2 regions of the Shewanella sp. KJ2020 genome follow, and region 1 is predicted to be linked to the other one. Evidence: predicted binding sites of a transcription regulator. Region 1 holds the regulator's gene; the other holds the start of a gene.
The links. Region 1 encodes sigma-54, which starts transcription at its own class of promoters, with help from an activator protein. Its sites were predicted from a motif close to GTTGGCACGNNNNTNGNNT; they were not measured.

Region 1 (8,218 bases):
CCTGCACGGCCAAAACCGAGCACTAGCTCAATCGCACCGCGACCTAAGTCGGCAATACTGTCTAATAACTTCACTTGCCAACTCCTTTTGCCATCAATTCTTGCTGATAATCCTTCGCCGGATAATGGAAAGGCACTGGGCCGTCGGGGGCGCCTTGAATAAACTGTTTGAGCTGCGGGTTATCCGCATATTTCAGCTGCTCAGGTGTCCCATGAGCGATAACCTTCTTATCTGCAACGACATAGACATAATCGGCAATCCCTAGCACTTCGTCCACATCGTGGGAAACCACTATCGAGGTGAGGTTTAGCGCATCGGATAATTCACGGATAAGCTTTACTAACACACCCATAGATATAGGATCTTGCCCTGCGAAAGGTTCATCATACATGACCATTTCCGGCTCAAGGGCGATAGCTCTAGCCAATGCTGCACGGCGCTGCATGCCGCCAGATAATTCACTAGGCATCATTTGCGCCGCCCCACGCAGCCCGACCGCCTCGAGTTTCATCAGCACAATAGTGCGAATAATTTCTTCGGGTAGGCCAGAGTGTTCACGCAGAGCGAAGGCCACGTTATCGAAGACATTGATATCGGTAAATAAAGCGCCACTTTGGAACAACATGCTCATGCGCTTACGTAATTCGAATAACTCGTTACGGCTCACGCCATGCACATCGTGACCATCAAACAATACTTGCCCATGGTCGGGGGTGAGCTGGCCACCGATTAACTTTAATAATGTGGTTTTACCAATACCGCTCGGCCCCATGATGGCGGTCACTTTGCCCCTAGGAATAGACAGGCTAATATCTTCATATATGACACGTTGGCCACGGCTAAACCCCAAATGACGGATCTCAACCAACGGCGTTTGTTCTTGAGTCATGCTTGATTCCGATATTTGAAAAGAGGTGATCTGCGCCTTCCCGATGCAGACCAATCGAAGAGCCGCAAATTGTACGTAATTGCGCTTTAACCTACAACCGAATCGACACTATCGTCCTACGATACTTTCAATTTGCCTCATTTCCAGCGAAAATGCGCGCTAAGTTTCCGATCCCTCGGGGTAAAATGTTACTTAATGTTTTCCAGTGGGTTAGAAAATTGGTCATCGCCGTTTAATTCATCGCTAAATAGCACTTTATCCTGACCGGCGGCAAGGGATGCAAAACCTAACCCTAGCGGTCATATTCGAAGAGGCCACGGCAAGGCGACATGCCCTAAACATGATTTCATAGGCATAAAGGGTAAAGACGATGATACTGCTCAAGACATTGAGGCACTAAACAGGCTATTCTGAGCCATCAATGGGGCGACAAAGACAATGCAAGAAGAGAGATAGACATGGTAGACCAATCACAACTACGCCAGTGGGGCTGCAACGTTATCGACATTGAAAAGTCGGCCCTAGACAATCTATATCAGTACGTAGATTCCGCCGAATTTGCACAGGCGTGCGAACTGATCCTCAACTGTACTGGCAAAGTTATTGTTATGGGCATGGGCAAATCCGGCCATATTGGCAATAAAATTTCCGCCACCCTCGCCAGCACGGGGACGCCAGCCTTTTTTGTACATCCAGGGGAAGCCAGCCACGGCGATTTAGGCGTATTGTCCGACAACGATATTATTTTAGCGATTTCCAATTCAGGCGAATCGAGTGAAATCCTCACCTTAATGCCAGTGATCCAGCGCAAGGCCATCCCCGTCATCGCCATGACAGGTAAACCTGATTCCAATATGGCGCGCTTAGCTAAAATTCATTTATGTATTGAAGTGCCGGAAGAAGCCTGCCCACTCGGGCTTGCCCCAACATCGAGTACCACTGCAACCTTAGTGATGGGTGATGCTATCGCTATAGCCCTGCTTCAGGCCAAAGGCTTTACCCGGGAAGATTTTGCCATGTCCCATCCGGGTGGCGCGCTGGGGCGCAAATTGTTGTTAAAAGTCAGCGATGTGATGCACCGTGGTGACGACTTACCACTGGTTAATCACGATATTTGCATCACCGAAGCCCTATATGAAATCTCCAAAAAAGGCCTAGGAATGACGGCGATTATCGATGAACAACAGAAGTTGGTCGGGATTTTCACCGACGGTGATTTACGCCGAGTGATTGATGCACAAGTCAATCTGCGCACCACACCGATTGCCGATGTCATGACCCGAAACTGTGTCACAATTACCGACAACGTACTCGCGGCACAAGCACTGCAAGTGATGGATTCGAAAAATATCAACGGCCTGATAGTGATAGACAAAGACCACCATCCAATCGGTGCACTCAACATGCTCGACATGGTTAAAGCGGGAGTGATTTAATGCCACAACAAGGATTTTACGGCCCCATCAGCGATGATGTTTGGCAAAGGGCACAAAAGATTAAACTGCTCATCTGTGATGTCGATGGCGTGTTTTCCGATGGACGCATTTATTTAAGTAACTCGGGGGAAGAACTCAAAGCCTTTCATACCCGTGATGGTTACGGCGTGCGCTCACTGTTGACCAGCGGTTTCAACATAGCCGTGATCACGGGGCGTCAATCTAAAATTGTTGAAAACCGTATGACAGCGCTGGGCGTTACTCATATTTATCAAGGAGTTGATAATAAACTAGCCCCCTATGAAGAACTGTTATCACTCTATAATATCTCACCTGAAGAAGTTGCCTATATAGGTGATGATATTGTCGATTTGCCAGTGATGAATCTGGTGGGCCTAGCCGTCAGCGTCGCCGATGGTCATCCCTACGTACGTCAACACGCCCATTTTGTCACCAACCTCAATGGCGGTCACGGCGCACTCAGGGAATTAACCGACTTGCTGTTACTTAGCCAGAATAAGTTCACCACGGCACACGGGATGAGTATATGAGTCGTGTGACCCTCGCCATCATCGCCTTTTTTGGCACCGCACTTATCCTCTATTGGCAAGTGCAACAAAAGCGTGGGGGTGATACGGATGGCAGTTTGAGCAACACTGATAGACCCGATTACATTATCGAAGACCTACACAGTGTTGAATTTAACGATCAGGGCCAAGTGAATAGCCGTGTCACGGCGAAGCACATGGAGCACTATGAGCTAAAAAACCAAACCTTCTTCACGCAACCCGTATACCTTGTCTACCCCGACCAAGGTAAAGCACAATGGCAGGTCAGGGCAGATCAAGGCCGGCTCAATAAAAATACTGGCAAGGTTGTATTAGAAAATAATGTTATTATCGATGCCATTAACTCGCAGGAGCCGATACAGACCCTGTCCACCAGTTTTCTGGAACTCGATCTCAATACTATGATAATGACCTCGGACCGTATCATTTATGTCACAGGGAAAGATTTTCACATTCAAGGGCAAGGCCTTTATGCCGACCTAAACGCGCAGGAAGTGCAATTGACCAGTCAGGTAGTAGGAACCTATGAAGCAAAATAACGTATTACTTGCCAGCCTAATGCTAATAATCAGCATGGGCGCCTTCGCAAAAGTGGATGATCTAAAGCAGGAAGTGAAAATCAAGGCTGTGAGCCAAACCGCGGATATTAAAAACAACCAAATCATCTTCTTTGGCCCGGTAGAGGTCACCCAAGGCTCGATTAAAATCAATGCACAACAGCTGCGCGCATTTTCGGCAGAGGGTGAAAACAGTAAAATTTTGGTGGCTACGGGTAATCCTGCAACTTATACCCAAATTTTAGACGATGGTCGCCCCGCCTCCGCCAGCGCGAAAGAAATTCGCTACGAAATGGCGACTCGCACCCTAACGCTGACGGGTTCTGCTTCCCTAGATCAAGCGGGTAGCCAAGTGACGGGAAATCTCATCCGTTACAACATCACCCAGCAAAAACTGATCGCCGAAAGCACGGGCAGCGGCAATGATCGAGTGATCACTATCATCCAGCCCGAAAGCTATCAAGATGATGCCAAGCCAGAAACCCCGGCGGATAAACCTGTGAAGAAACAGCAGGATTCTAAATGACCCAGATCACCCTAAGAGCACAAAATCTGGCGAAGAGCTATAAGAGCCGCCAAGTCGTTAAGGATGTCAGCCTAACGGTCAAAACGGGTCAGGTCGTTGGCCTACTCGGCCCGAATGGTGCCGGCAAAACAACCACTTTCTACATGGTTGTCGGGCTAGTTAAAAGCGATAAGGGCCATATCTTTATCGACGATGACGATTTAACCGCCGACCCAATGCACCTGCGTGCCCGTAAAGGGATTGGTTACCTGCCACAGGAAGCCAGCATCTTTCGTAAACTCACAGTGCACGACAATATCATGGCGGTACTGCAAACCCGTAAAGAGCTAAAAGCTGAGCAGCGCGAGGAAGAATTGGAACACTTGCTCGAAGAGTTCCATATCACCCATATTCGCGATAGCCAGGGCATGTCCTTATCGGGCGGCGAACGTCGCCGCGTCGAAATTGCCCGCGCATTAGCCGCCAACCCTAAGTTTATTTTGCTCGATGAACCCTTTGCCGGCGTAGACCCTATTTCAGTTATCGATATTAAAAAAATTATCGAGCAACTTAAGAGCCGTGGGCTGGGTGTCTTGATCACCGACCACAATGTGCGCGAAACATTAGATGTATGTGAACATGCCTATATCGTGAGTCACGGAAACCTGATCGCCGAAGGCACACCCGCAGAGATCTTAGACAATCAGCAAGTTAGGGCTGTGTACTTAGGTGAACAATTCAGGCTATAGTTACTGAAATGGAGCCAATGACCATTAAATTTAACATCATCCGGCTCCCTTCATAATGATAACAAGCGACCTCATTCTAAAATAATAACCTAGGGATCAGCGGTAACATGAAAGCGTCACTCCAGCTCAAACTGGGTCAACAGTTAACTATGACGCCACAATTACAGCAGGCCATTCGTCTGTTGCAACTGTCGTCATTAGAACTGCAGCAAGAGATCCAGCAAGCCTTAGACTCTAATCCCCTTCTCGAGCTGGAAGAGGAACAATTTGACGCACCTAGCGAACGCAACCAGACCCTAGCCGATACCGATTTCAGCGAGTCCAGCACTCTGCCGCCCGAACAGGATAGCTCCACGGTCGACACGGCGGAATCTTTGACTAAAGAATCTATGCCGGACGAACTCCCCATGGATACCACTTGGGATGAAGTCTTTACCGCTTCACCGAACTCGGGTCCAGGTGGCAGTCGTGAAGACGATATGCCCTTCCAAGGTGAAACCAGCGAAGGCCTATACGAACATTTAGAATGGCAAAAGAACCTCACGCCCTTTTCTGAAACCGATTTAGCGATCGCCACCGCCATTATTGATGCCATCGACGATCAAGGTTATCTCACCCAAAGCACCGAAGATATTCTCGAAGCCATGGGCAATCCAGAAATTGAACTAGATGAAGTAGAGGCCGTGCTTAAACGCATTCAACACTTCGACCCCGTTGGCGTGGCCGCGAGGGATTTAAGCGAATGTCTGCTTATCCAGCTATCCCATTTTTCGCCCGATACACCGCATCTCGAAAATGCCCGCATGTTGATCAGAGATCATTTAGATCTGATCGCCGCCCGTGATTTTAGACTGTTAATGCGTAAGACAAGACTCAAAGAAGATGAATTAAGGGACGGCATTGCCCTGATCCAGACGCTCAACCCTCGTCCGGGTTTATTGATCACCCCAGTGGATGAAGAATATGTCATCCCCGATGTGTCAGTATCAAAGAAAAATGGCCGTTGGGTGGTGGAGCTAAACCCAGACTGCATGCCAAAAATCAATGTCAATCAGCAATATGCAGCTATGGCACGCAGCACTAAGAGCCAAGCCGATAGCCAGTTTATCCGCGGCCATCTGCAAGAGGCTAAATGGTTTATCAAGAGCTTAGAGAGCCGTAACGAGACCCTGCTCAAGGTGGCGAACTGTATCGTCCAATATCAGCAAGGTTTCTTCGAATACGGTGAAGAAGCGATGAAGCCAATGGTACTCAATGATATTGCCGAAGCCGTTGAAATGCATGAGTCCACCATTTCTCGGGTGACCACCCAAAAATACATGCATACCCCTAAGGGACTTTTTGAACTAAAATACTTCTTCTCAAGCCATGTCGGGACTGACGATGGCGGCGAGTGCTCATCCACCGCAATCAGGGCCTTCATCAAGAAACTGGTTGCCGCGGAAAACCAGAAAAAACCATTAAGCGACAGCAAGATGGCACAACTTCTGGCAGAACAGGGGATAAACGTAGCCCGCAGAACCATTGCGAAGTATCGAGAAGCTATGCTTATTCCCCCTTCTAATCAGCGTAAAAGTTTATAGCCTACAGTGGATATCGGAGGACGTTTCTATGCAAATAAACCTAAGTGGACACCATATAGAGATTACTGAATCGTTACGGGCATATGTAGAGGAAAAGTTTTCAAAACTTGAACGTCATTTCGAACAGATCAATAATGTGCACGTTGTGCTCAATGTTGAGAAAATGCAACAAATTGCCGAAGCGAGAATTAACCTCACCGGTGGTGAAGTTTTTGCAACTTCAGAGCATGCAGACATGTATGCTGCCATAGACGTCCTGATAGACAAACTTGACCGTCAGGTTATTAAACACAAAGAGAAGTTAACAAAACACTAACCATGGAACTTTGTACCATACTGCGGCCGGAGTGCACTACCTGCGCCACTCCGGGCAGTAAGAAAAAGGTACTGGAACTCATCAGTGACTTAGCCGCTGCCCAGTACCCTACCCTCTCATCTCAAGAGATATTCGAAAGCCTTGTGGCGCGCGAAAAGATGGGGAGCACAGGTATAGGTAACGGTATCGCCATTCCACATGGTCGATTAACCGATATAACACAACCCATTGCGATACTCGTAAAATGTGAGGAGCCGATAGCCTTCGATGCTATCGATAAGCAACCTGTCGATATTTTATTTGCATTGCTCGTACCTGCGGATCAATGTCAGCAGCATTTAAGCACTTTGTCCTGTATGGCCGAAAAGCTCAGCGACAAACAAGTATTGAAACAATTGCGCAAGACGCATGATGAAACGGAACTCTATCAGGTAATCACTGGATGAAACTGGTCATAGTGTCAGGGCGCTCGGGCTCAGGCAAATCTGTCGCACTAAGAGTGCTTGAAGATCTCGGCTACTATTGTGTTGATAATCTCCCCTTGCCTTTGATTGGCAGCCTGCTTGAACAGCTCAAGGGCAGTAACGATCTCGTCGCCATCAGTGTCGACGTGCGTAACCTGCCTGAGCAAGATAAAGTGCTGGTTAAACAGCTTGCCAATCTTCCCGAGGGCACGGAGCTAACCAGCTTCTTCCTCAATTCTAGCGATAAGATACTGCTTAAACGCTATAGCGAGACCCGCCGCTTACATCCTTTATCTAAGAGCCGTGTTTCACTGCAAGAAGCCATTAAGCTTGAAGGCAAACTGCTCGAACCCCTATCGCAGCAAATGGATCACTACATAGATACATCGAACTTGAATATCTATGAGTTAAGCGATCAGGTCAGGCAGATTTTGCTCGGCAGTGTCGATAAGGAATTAGTGATCAACTTCGAGTCCTTTGGTTTTAAGCACGGCATGCCCACCGAAGCCGACTTTATGTTCGATGTGCGCTTTCTGCCAAATCCCCATTGGGAACCGGAACTGCGCCCCCTCACTGGCTTAGATGAACCCGTCGCCGAGTTTTTAAATCGCCAGCCACTGGTCAATAAATTCATCTGGCAAATCGAGAACTTACTCGAAACTTGGTTACCCCACTTAGAGCGTAATAACCGTAGCTATCTGACCATAGCGATCGGCTGTACGGGTGGACAACACAGGTCGGTTTATGTCGCCGAGCAGCTCGCCAAACGTTTTAGCAATGGCAAACATAAAGTGAATGCGCGTCATCGAGAGTTGAGCCATGCCAAAGCTTGAGCGCCAAGTCACCATTTGCAATAAACTCGGTTTACACGCCCGCGCCGCCACTAAATTGGTGGTGCTGGCATCGGAGTTTGATGCGACTATCACGTTAATCCAAGGTGATAAACAGGCCTCAGCCGCCAGTGTACTGGGTTTATTGATGCTCGAAACCGGTAAGGGCAAAACCATTAAGCTGATTGCCGAAGGCCCAGATGCCGCGCCCGCCCTCGATGCCATTTGTGCGCTCATTGACGCTAAGTTTGACGAAGCTTGCTAACCCTAGAATTTAGGGGTTACTAGTAATATCTTAGCTTACATTTCATTTTTTATTT
Region 2 (8,218 bases), on a different contig from region 1:
ATTTCCAGTCGTCGTTGCAACACAAACCTTGGCACCAGGGGAGCTTATCAACCCAAGTCAAATTGAAGTGCAATATGTAGATCAAAATAGTTTACGTGGAATGCAATTTGATGATCCTAGCCAACTTTCTGGAGTGCGCGTTAAGCGCCGAGTTGCCAAAAACTCTCCTATCTTTGCCAATAATCTTTGCTTTGTCTGTAAGAATGATGCCGTCTCTATTTATGCACGCTCTAGTTCTTTAGTATTAAAAACAATGGGCGAAGCCCTGCAGGATGGCAATAAAGGTGACCAAATAAGAGTTAAAAATAGCAGTTCAAACAAAGAATTAGATGCTATAGTCATAGGCATTGGCGAAGTTGAAGTTAGAATGTAAAATACGCTAAAGCTTTTCTGTAAGCTGCCGATACCCCAGTTAAGAAATCCCGTATACCCGACGCTGGAGCCTAACATGGCAATTGATATTAGCAAACTCAACACCGGAACCACTTCGCAAGTACGTTCAGGTACAACAAAGACAAGCAGCGAACAGTCTGCGCAGGTGGCAGCTAAATCTTCGCCACCACAAAGAAGCGACTCAGTTGTCATTACAGCTCAAGCTCAGCAATTACAAGGAGCTCAAACTAAAATGGCAAGCTTACCTGAAGTCGACCAAAAGAAAGTGGCCGAAATTAAACAAGCCATTGCCGAGGGCCGCTATAAAATCGATCCCGAAAAATTAGCCGCTAATATCGCCAGCTTTGAAGCTGAGTTAAATGACCTTAATAAAGAGTAACTATGACTGAAATAGCTAAACTGGTTGATTTACAACAAGCCCATTTGGCTGTTCTTAAGCAAATAATACTCAAGGAAAAAGGCGCTTTGGTTGACCAAAACGCCGATTTGCTATTGTCGCTTGCCACTGAAAAATCCAACTGCCTTAAAGACCTTCAAGCAAACGATAACCTTATCGCCCAACATAGCGATAAACCCCTGCTGACTCAGCAGAGGGAACTGACCCATAAAATGGCGGCGATTAAAGAAGCCTTAGCTGAATGCAAAGAATTAAACGCCCAGAATGCCAGTCTGATAGAAATGAATTTAGCGAGCCTAAATCGTTTCGCCCAAGCGCTACAAGCCAGCCGAAATGCCACTAGCCTCACCTATAACGATAAAGGCAAAACCTCGACCATTTCGAGTTTAGGCAATGACTTAAAGGCGTGATAAGCCCCCTTCTTTCCAGCTTTTTTGAAATATTCCCATGGCAATGCCAAAGAAAAGCCGCACAGATGTGCGGCTTTTCTTTGGTTATCGAATTCGATTTACCGTACTAGTGTTAACGTCCTGCTAGTGTTAACGTCCTGTCGTTACCGTTTTGCTAAAAGTAAGTCACTTCTTTAATCCGCTGTGGACGGCTCTGTTGTTGATACAACTGCCATACCTTAGCAAAATCAAGTTCTAATTCAGTAACATAATGCTCACCTGCCGGATAGCTCTTTACGACTCGCGCACCACGGATCAGCCCAGAAACCGACGCTTTAACATTATCGTCAGTCAACATCCAATCACTCACACTGCTGTTGGCAGTAATGTTTTGACCGTAGACTTGTTCGGCTAATTCACGATAAGCGACAATTTTAGAGGCTTGCATCGCCATCAGCACTTTTTGTGACTGTTCCTTCGCAGGTTGGGTCGCTAATGGCGCATAACCAATAGCAGTCAACTTAGGGAAACTGGGCGGCGGAACATCTTCCCACTGTACATATTTATCTTGGGTTGCACAGCCGCCGATTAACAGCACCATCACCAGTAATAGGTAGCGTTTCATTTTCCATCTCCTAACACACGCACTTCATTCATACCAGGGCTCGCCTGACGATATAAGATGCCATCCTGCGAGATCACTTGCTCCGATAGCTGCATATAATTGCCAAGTTCTTTTTGTGTCACAAAAGTCTGTGAAGTTGAAACCACACGGTTATTACTCACATTCACAATACGCGCATTAATTGCCATGCCATTCGTTGTGAGGCTCATGGTAGACACCAGAAGATGCTCCACGGGAAGATTTGACGACAGTTTTTGCCAGTCCCGCGTCAAAATAAAGTCCCCATCCGCAGTCACCCGCAGTCCATCACCTAAATTCAAATCCACCACATTGAATTGAAACTGATGTAAGGATGTCATCAGCCCCTGTTGTAGCTGCTGCGCCAGAGCATTAGTGCTGCTCATATCCCCCACTAACACGGGAGTCGCGACGACTATGGGCTGATCCGAACGCAATGCATCATTTTGCTTAACCAATTCAGTAACTATTCGTTGGGATAAATGATTGATCATCGCCGTTGGCGGTAAACCATTGCCATCCACTAAGCTAGGTTTCGGTGGCGCAACGGGCTGAGTTACGCATCCACCTAACATCAATAATGTCAGGGGAATGATCACTTGCTTTAGCATTGGGTCTACCTCATTTATAAAAATACCGACAATGGTATGACTCACAGGTTTATGCCATAAAAAACTGCAAATTTCAGACCAAAGCTAAGAGTTGATCTGAACATTAAGCTAAACATTGCACTGAAATAGTCGATGTATACGCACTTTATCGACAAAAACAGCGAAAACTTTATCTAAAGTTCCCATCGAATAAGGCACAGAATTTGCTTTTAGCGGTAGATAAGAGGAAATGTCAGTAAACCGACTTCCTAAAAATTGACAGCAACACAGCGTTAAGGACTCATCGATGCACATATTAAGATCCGCTTCGTACATTATGTGGAGCCTTGCATTGCTCGCTATGCCTGCAAAAGCAGAATGGGTTGAAGCCAGTGGCGAAGCCTTAATCACCAATAGCAATATCGCCCAAGCAAGGGAAGAAGCCATTAACCAAGCGATAAGCTATGCCACCCTCAGCACGGGTATTCAAATTTCCAGTCAGCAGCAAACCTCGAACGGTAACCTGACACAGAATAACTTCGCAATAAACCGCAATGCACAGGCCATCAGTATTCAGCTAGTGAGCGAACGCATCCAAGGCAACAAAATCTATGTCTCACTCAGGCTCGATTTAAATGATGATCCGTCTCAGCAATGCCCGGCAGGGCAACTCAAGGCGGCAATCCTCATCCCGCAGGCGCAAATGAAAGATCGAGCACAGCTAAGATATGGGCAACTGTCAGGATTTGAAGAAGCTATCTCCGAAAAACTCGCCAATAGCATCGATGGCTATTCCTCCACCAGTTTTACCCACTTGCATGCCACAGAAAGACTCGATATCGACCAAGAATTAACCGACGTCCGCGGTTATCGACTACCAAGCTGGTTGAGTGAGATCACCGACAGCCAATATATTTTATTGCCACAAGTTATTGATATTTCAACAGAGTCAGTAAAATCGACCTTTATGGGATGGTGGGATGAAGTCCCGCAGAGGCAGTTCCAATTTAAACTCGCCCTCTACCACGGGATCAGTGGAGAAACTGTCTGGAGCAAAACCTATAGCACTTCGGCCCCCTGGGAATTTGAAGAGCAAGCCATAGTCTCCCCTAACAGCGATAAATTCTGGCGCTCGGCCTATGGTAGGAATATCAACCAGTTAATGCAAGAGACAACTCGAGATCTAGACAACACACTCAATTGCCGACCGCTACTCGGTCAAGTTGTCAGCCACCAAGCCGATAGGATCATCATAAACTTAGGCCGCAAACACGGTATTCGTGTCGGGGATAAGTTCCAGATCGTTTTACAGCAAAATTTACCCGACAGGCTCAATGAAATGCGCGCCATAGCAACAAAAAGCCGCGCTACAGTAAAAATTGAACAAGTGAGCGAAGAAAGCGCCACCGCCGTACTCGTAGACCAAAATGCGGCTTATAATGTACAGATAAACGACATCGCGCTTAAGATTTAACCAATTAAATCATAAGCCTTTTAATCAGAGATAAAACCAGTATAATCACTATCGTCTCTTCATAGCTCAACAGGATAGAGCAGCCGCCTCCTAAGCGGCCGATCGGGGTTCGAGTCCCTGTGGAGAGACCAGTTCGCAGGCTTCTCTTGATAATTTAAAAATACTTTCAAGGATACCGTTAATGACTGTACTTTTTGATGACAATTTAGAAGTTATACACAGACGTTGGCCATTACTAAGTCAGATACTCAAAACTGCTTCAGTCTCAGATTTAAATGCCCATTTAGTGCAAGGTCGTGAGCAAACCATTAGCGTTAATGGTATCCAGTTAAGTAGTCGTCATAACCGTATTGCAGAAGCACAGCTTTTAATTGGTCAATTGCCAAGAAATTATAGCAGGGCCACGGTTTATGGCGTCGGTATGGGTGATGTACCCACAATTCTCGTACAAAACTCTACTATAAAACGCATTAACATATGTCTGCTTAACGTGAATCTGTTTGCCCTATTATTGACTTACACCGATCAAAGAGAATGGTTAAGCGATCAACGCCTAGAACTGGAATATCAGCCTCAACAAAACCGATTACCGCAACACTATATCGCGATTACACCTGAATTATTACTGAGCAGTGATGAAAATGCTAGGCTGCGTGACTTACTCGCATTTAATAATAACATTACCTATGCCAATAAAAAGCATAACAATGTTGATGCTAAGCTTAAGCAACGGATGATAGAAAATCTTGCTACAATAAAAAAAGACAGTGATGCTGCCGATTTAAGTTCCTACTACCAGCCTAATAAGACCTTAGTTATAGCTACAGGCCCAACATTAGAGCAACATTACACTTATCTGAGGGTGCAACGGGCGTTACCAGAGTCGACTAGGCCACTAATGATTAGTGTTGACACCGCATTAAAAGCGTTACTCAATGAAAATATTATCCCTGATATTGTTGTTAGTCTAGATCAACATATATCACGACAGCTATTACCAGACAACATCCCCACCAGTGTGAAACTAGTCTATTTCCCCAAGTCACGACAGGATGTATTGCAATGGTGGCCTGGACAACGTTTTGCCGCCTATTCGCTGAGTCAAGTCTATGATGAGTTATACCAACTAGCTCCTAAATTACGCTTATTTACTAATGGCAGCGTAATTCACCCTGCCATAGATTTAGCGGTACACCTAAAAAGTCAAACTATTATCTTATTCGGTTGCGATTTTAGTTATCCGCATAATAAGACTCACGCCTTCTGGCAAGACGGTGAGTTGGGCATATCTATAGCCCATGCAAAAAAACACTGGGTAATGAATGGTTATGGGGAAAAAGTTGCAACTGATCTTAGTTTTCGTGGATATTTACTAGCATTAGAAAATTATATTTATTCTAAACCACATGTGAAATTTTATAATGCAAGCTTAGATGGCGCCACCATTAATGGCGCTCCATATCAGGAGTGTAAGTCATGAATAATAAACCAATTGACATACTCACCATGAAATTAATATCTACTGCTAGTAAGTTTCGATTAGGCTATGAAGCCGATGGTTCACATGATTTTGCTCATTGTATAGACCAGCTTACCCCCCTGCTGCCGGAACTAACAAATGCAGTGGCTGTTGCACAATTATTTCGTGAGATGCTTGCAGAACAAGAACGCCACGACTGGCTTGCTTTGGCTGACAGTCTTGAATATGACTTACCTCTGCTTTTAAAAGCGTCTTTTAAACAATAATCACACCGCACTTATAGTAATCTGGTCCATTTTTTGCATTTATTTTATGCCGTAAGTCGAACTAGATTCATCATCTGAATACAAAAATAAGATAAAATTTAGTTCTTTGTATAGTAACTTAGATTTTCTGGCTCAATGTGGCATAAGCATATCCAACACCAATAGGATCCCCAATGACGGACATTTTGAAATTGATAGGAAGGGAGAGCGCACTTTTCGTATCAGACATCAGCCATCATAATCCCTTGTTAAATCAAGAGGTCAATCGCTCACGTTTTCTCGTTATCGGTGGCGCTGGCTCTATTGGTCAAGCGGTTGTTAAAGAAATCTTTAAACGCTCTCCGCTCAAGTTGCATGTTGTCGATCTCAGTGAGAATAACTTAGCCGAGCTGGTCAGGGATATACGTAGCTCCTTTGGCTATATTGCGGGTGACTTTCAAACGTTTGCCCTTGATGTCGACTCCATTGAATACGAAGCTTTCATCGCTAGCGATGGCCAGTATGATTATGTCCTTAATCTCTCTGCACTTAAGCATGTGAGAAGCGAGAAAGACCCCTTCACCTTGATGCGCATGATTAACGTCAATATTCTTAATACTGACAAAACGATTAAGCAATCGATTGCCAATGGTGTTAAAAAATATTTTTGTGTTTCTACCGATAAAGCGGCGAACCCTGTGAATATGATGGGGGCATCAAAACGTATCATGGAAATGTTTTTGATGCGCGGCAGTGAACAGTTGGCTATTTCTACTGCACGGTTTGCCAATGTTGCCTTTTCCGATGGTTCTTTACTGCATAGCTTTAACCAACGAATGTTGAAACAACAACCCATAGTTGCGCCAACAGATGTAAAACGCTATTTTTTGACGCCTCAGGAGTCTGGGGAGCTTTGTTTGATGTCATGTATTTTCGGTGAAAATAGAGACATTTACTTTCCCAAGCTCGATGAGTCACAACACCTTATCTCCTTTGCCGATATCGCAACCCGCTACCTGTTAACTCGTGGTTATAAAGCCTATATTTGTAACAGTGAAGATGAGGCAAGAGAACTCTCATTTACTTTACCAGCCAAAGGCTTATGGCCGTGCTATTTCAGTGTTACTGATACCTCAGGTGAAAAGGATTTTGAGGAGTTTTTCACTGAAAAAGAGACTCTGGACATGGATAGCTTTGCTGAATTGGGCATTATCAAAAATGAGCTCCAGTACGATGCCAAGTTAATCGCGTTTTTCGAGCAGCGTATTCAAGCTATGCTTTTAGAAAAATCATGGACTAAAAAACAGTTATTGGATCTTTTTTTGTTAATGTTACCCGATTTCGCCCATAGGGAAACGGGAAAGTCTCTCGATGAAAAAATGTAAATTCGCTAGATTCTAAAGGTAGCAACCTAATGTGGTCATTGATTGAGTTTATTCGCGACACTTATCAAACCAATGAGTTTATTCCCTTACATGCGCCAACTTTTCCAGGGAATGAGCAAGCTTATGTGGCAGAGACTATTACTAGCACTTTTGTGTCTAGCGTTGGCCGATTCGTAAACGATTTCGAGCGCAAAATCGAAACCTTTACCAAATCACCTAAAGCGGTTGCGACCTCTAGTGGTACGAGTGCTTTGCATACGGCCCTGTACATGGCTAATGTGAAGCGCGGCGATCTCGTTATCACACAAGCGCTCACTTTTGTGGCGACCTGTAATACCTTATACCATCTAGGTGCTGAACCCATTTTTATCGATATTTCAACAACGAGTCTCAGTCTATGCCCTCAAGCTGTCGCCGTTTATTTAGCCGAAAATGGCATTATCGATGAACACGGAAAATGCATCCATAAAAAAACTGGCCAAACAATAAAAGCGCTATTGCCGATGCATACTTTTGGCCATCCAGCACAACTGGATGAATTACTTCAGATTTGCCAACAGTGGAATCTGGTCTTAATTGAAGATGCGGCAGAAAGTTTAGGCTCTTACTATAAGGGAACACACACAGGTACTATGGGGGATTTTGGCGCCCTGAGTTTTAATGGCAATAAAATCATCACCACTGGCGGCGGAGGTATGTTATTAGCCCGCAATAAAATCAGTGGCGAGCGAGCAAAACACATTACAACAACCGCGAAGGTGCCCCACCCATATGAGTTTTACCATGATGAGGCGGGGTTCAATTATCGAATGCCCAATCTAAATGCGGCCCTTGGCTGCGCCCAAATGGAAAGCTTACCTCTCTTTATTGAGCAAAAACGAGCACTGGCACAACACTACCAAGATTTCTTTAGCAACACCGAATGGCAATTTGTGAATGAACCCGATTATGCCAAGTCTAATTATTGGCTTAACGCAATTATTTGCCCAGATTTACGCCGTCGTGATGAAATATTAAAGGCGACTAATGATGCGGGTGTGATGACCCGACCAGTATGGAAATTAATGCATAAACTGCCGATGTTTAAAGATGCAATGCGTGGCCCAATGGACAATGCTGAAATGCTTGAATCCCGTCTCATTAATCTTCCAAGTACTCCAATTGCGTTAGGGTCTCATCATGCATAAAAAAATTGCGGTGTTCACCGGAACCAGAGCAGATT

Region 2: the regulator sigma-54 is predicted to act here: its motif matches at 2,624-2,642, upstream of MJO46_RS18545 (flagellar assembly protein FlgT).

The regions. Positions count from the first base shown of each region.
Region 1 covers NZ_JAKUKD010000014.1:10,949-19,166, forward strand. Annotated here, with positions in the region: gene mlaE (lipid asymmetry maintenance ABC transporter permease subunit MlaE) at 1-74, opposite strand, end outside; gene mlaF (phospholipid ABC transporter ATP-binding protein MlaF) at 71-889, opposite strand; gene MJO46_RS08730 (KpsF/GutQ family sugar-phosphate isomerase) at 1,348-2,325, shown strand; gene kdsC (3-deoxy-manno-octulosonate-8-phosphatase KdsC) at 2,325-2,876, shown strand; gene lptC (LPS export ABC transporter periplasmic protein LptC) at 2,873-3,433, shown strand; gene lptA (lipopolysaccharide transport periplasmic protein LptA) at 3,420-3,977, shown strand; gene lptB (LPS export ABC transporter ATP-binding protein) at 3,974-4,705, shown strand; gene MJO46_RS08755 (RNA polymerase factor sigma-54) at 4,813-6,288, shown strand; gene hpf (ribosome hibernation promoting factor) at 6,317-6,604, shown strand; gene ptsN (PTS IIA-like nitrogen regulatory protein PtsN) at 6,607-7,050, shown strand; gene rapZ (RNase adapter RapZ) at 7,047-7,901, shown strand; gene MJO46_RS08775 (HPr family phosphocarrier protein) at 7,888-8,163, shown strand.
Region 2 covers NZ_JAKUKD010000032.1:137,641-145,858, reverse strand. Annotated here, with positions in the region: gene flgA (flagellar basal body P-ring formation chaperone FlgA) at 1-373, shown strand, start outside; gene flgM (flagellar biosynthesis anti-sigma factor FlgM) at 449-772, shown strand; gene MJO46_RS18560 (flagella synthesis protein FlgN) at 775-1,200, shown strand; gene MJO46_RS18555 (LPP20 family lipoprotein) at 1,355-1,804, opposite strand; gene MJO46_RS18550 (FlgO family outer membrane protein) at 1,801-2,433, opposite strand; gene MJO46_RS18545 (flagellar assembly protein FlgT) at 2,720-3,886, shown strand; tRNA gene MJO46_RS18540 (tRNA-Arg) at 3,942-4,017, shown strand; gene MJO46_RS18535 (motility associated factor glycosyltransferase family protein) at 4,068-5,366, shown strand; gene MJO46_RS18530 (hypothetical protein) at 5,363-5,632, shown strand; gene MJO46_RS18525 (UDP-N-acetylglucosamine 4,6-dehydratase) at 5,806-6,996, shown strand; gene MJO46_RS18520 (LegC family aminotransferase) at 7,026-8,183, shown strand; gene neuC (UDP-N-acetylglucosamine 2-epimerase) at 8,176-8,218, shown strand, end outside.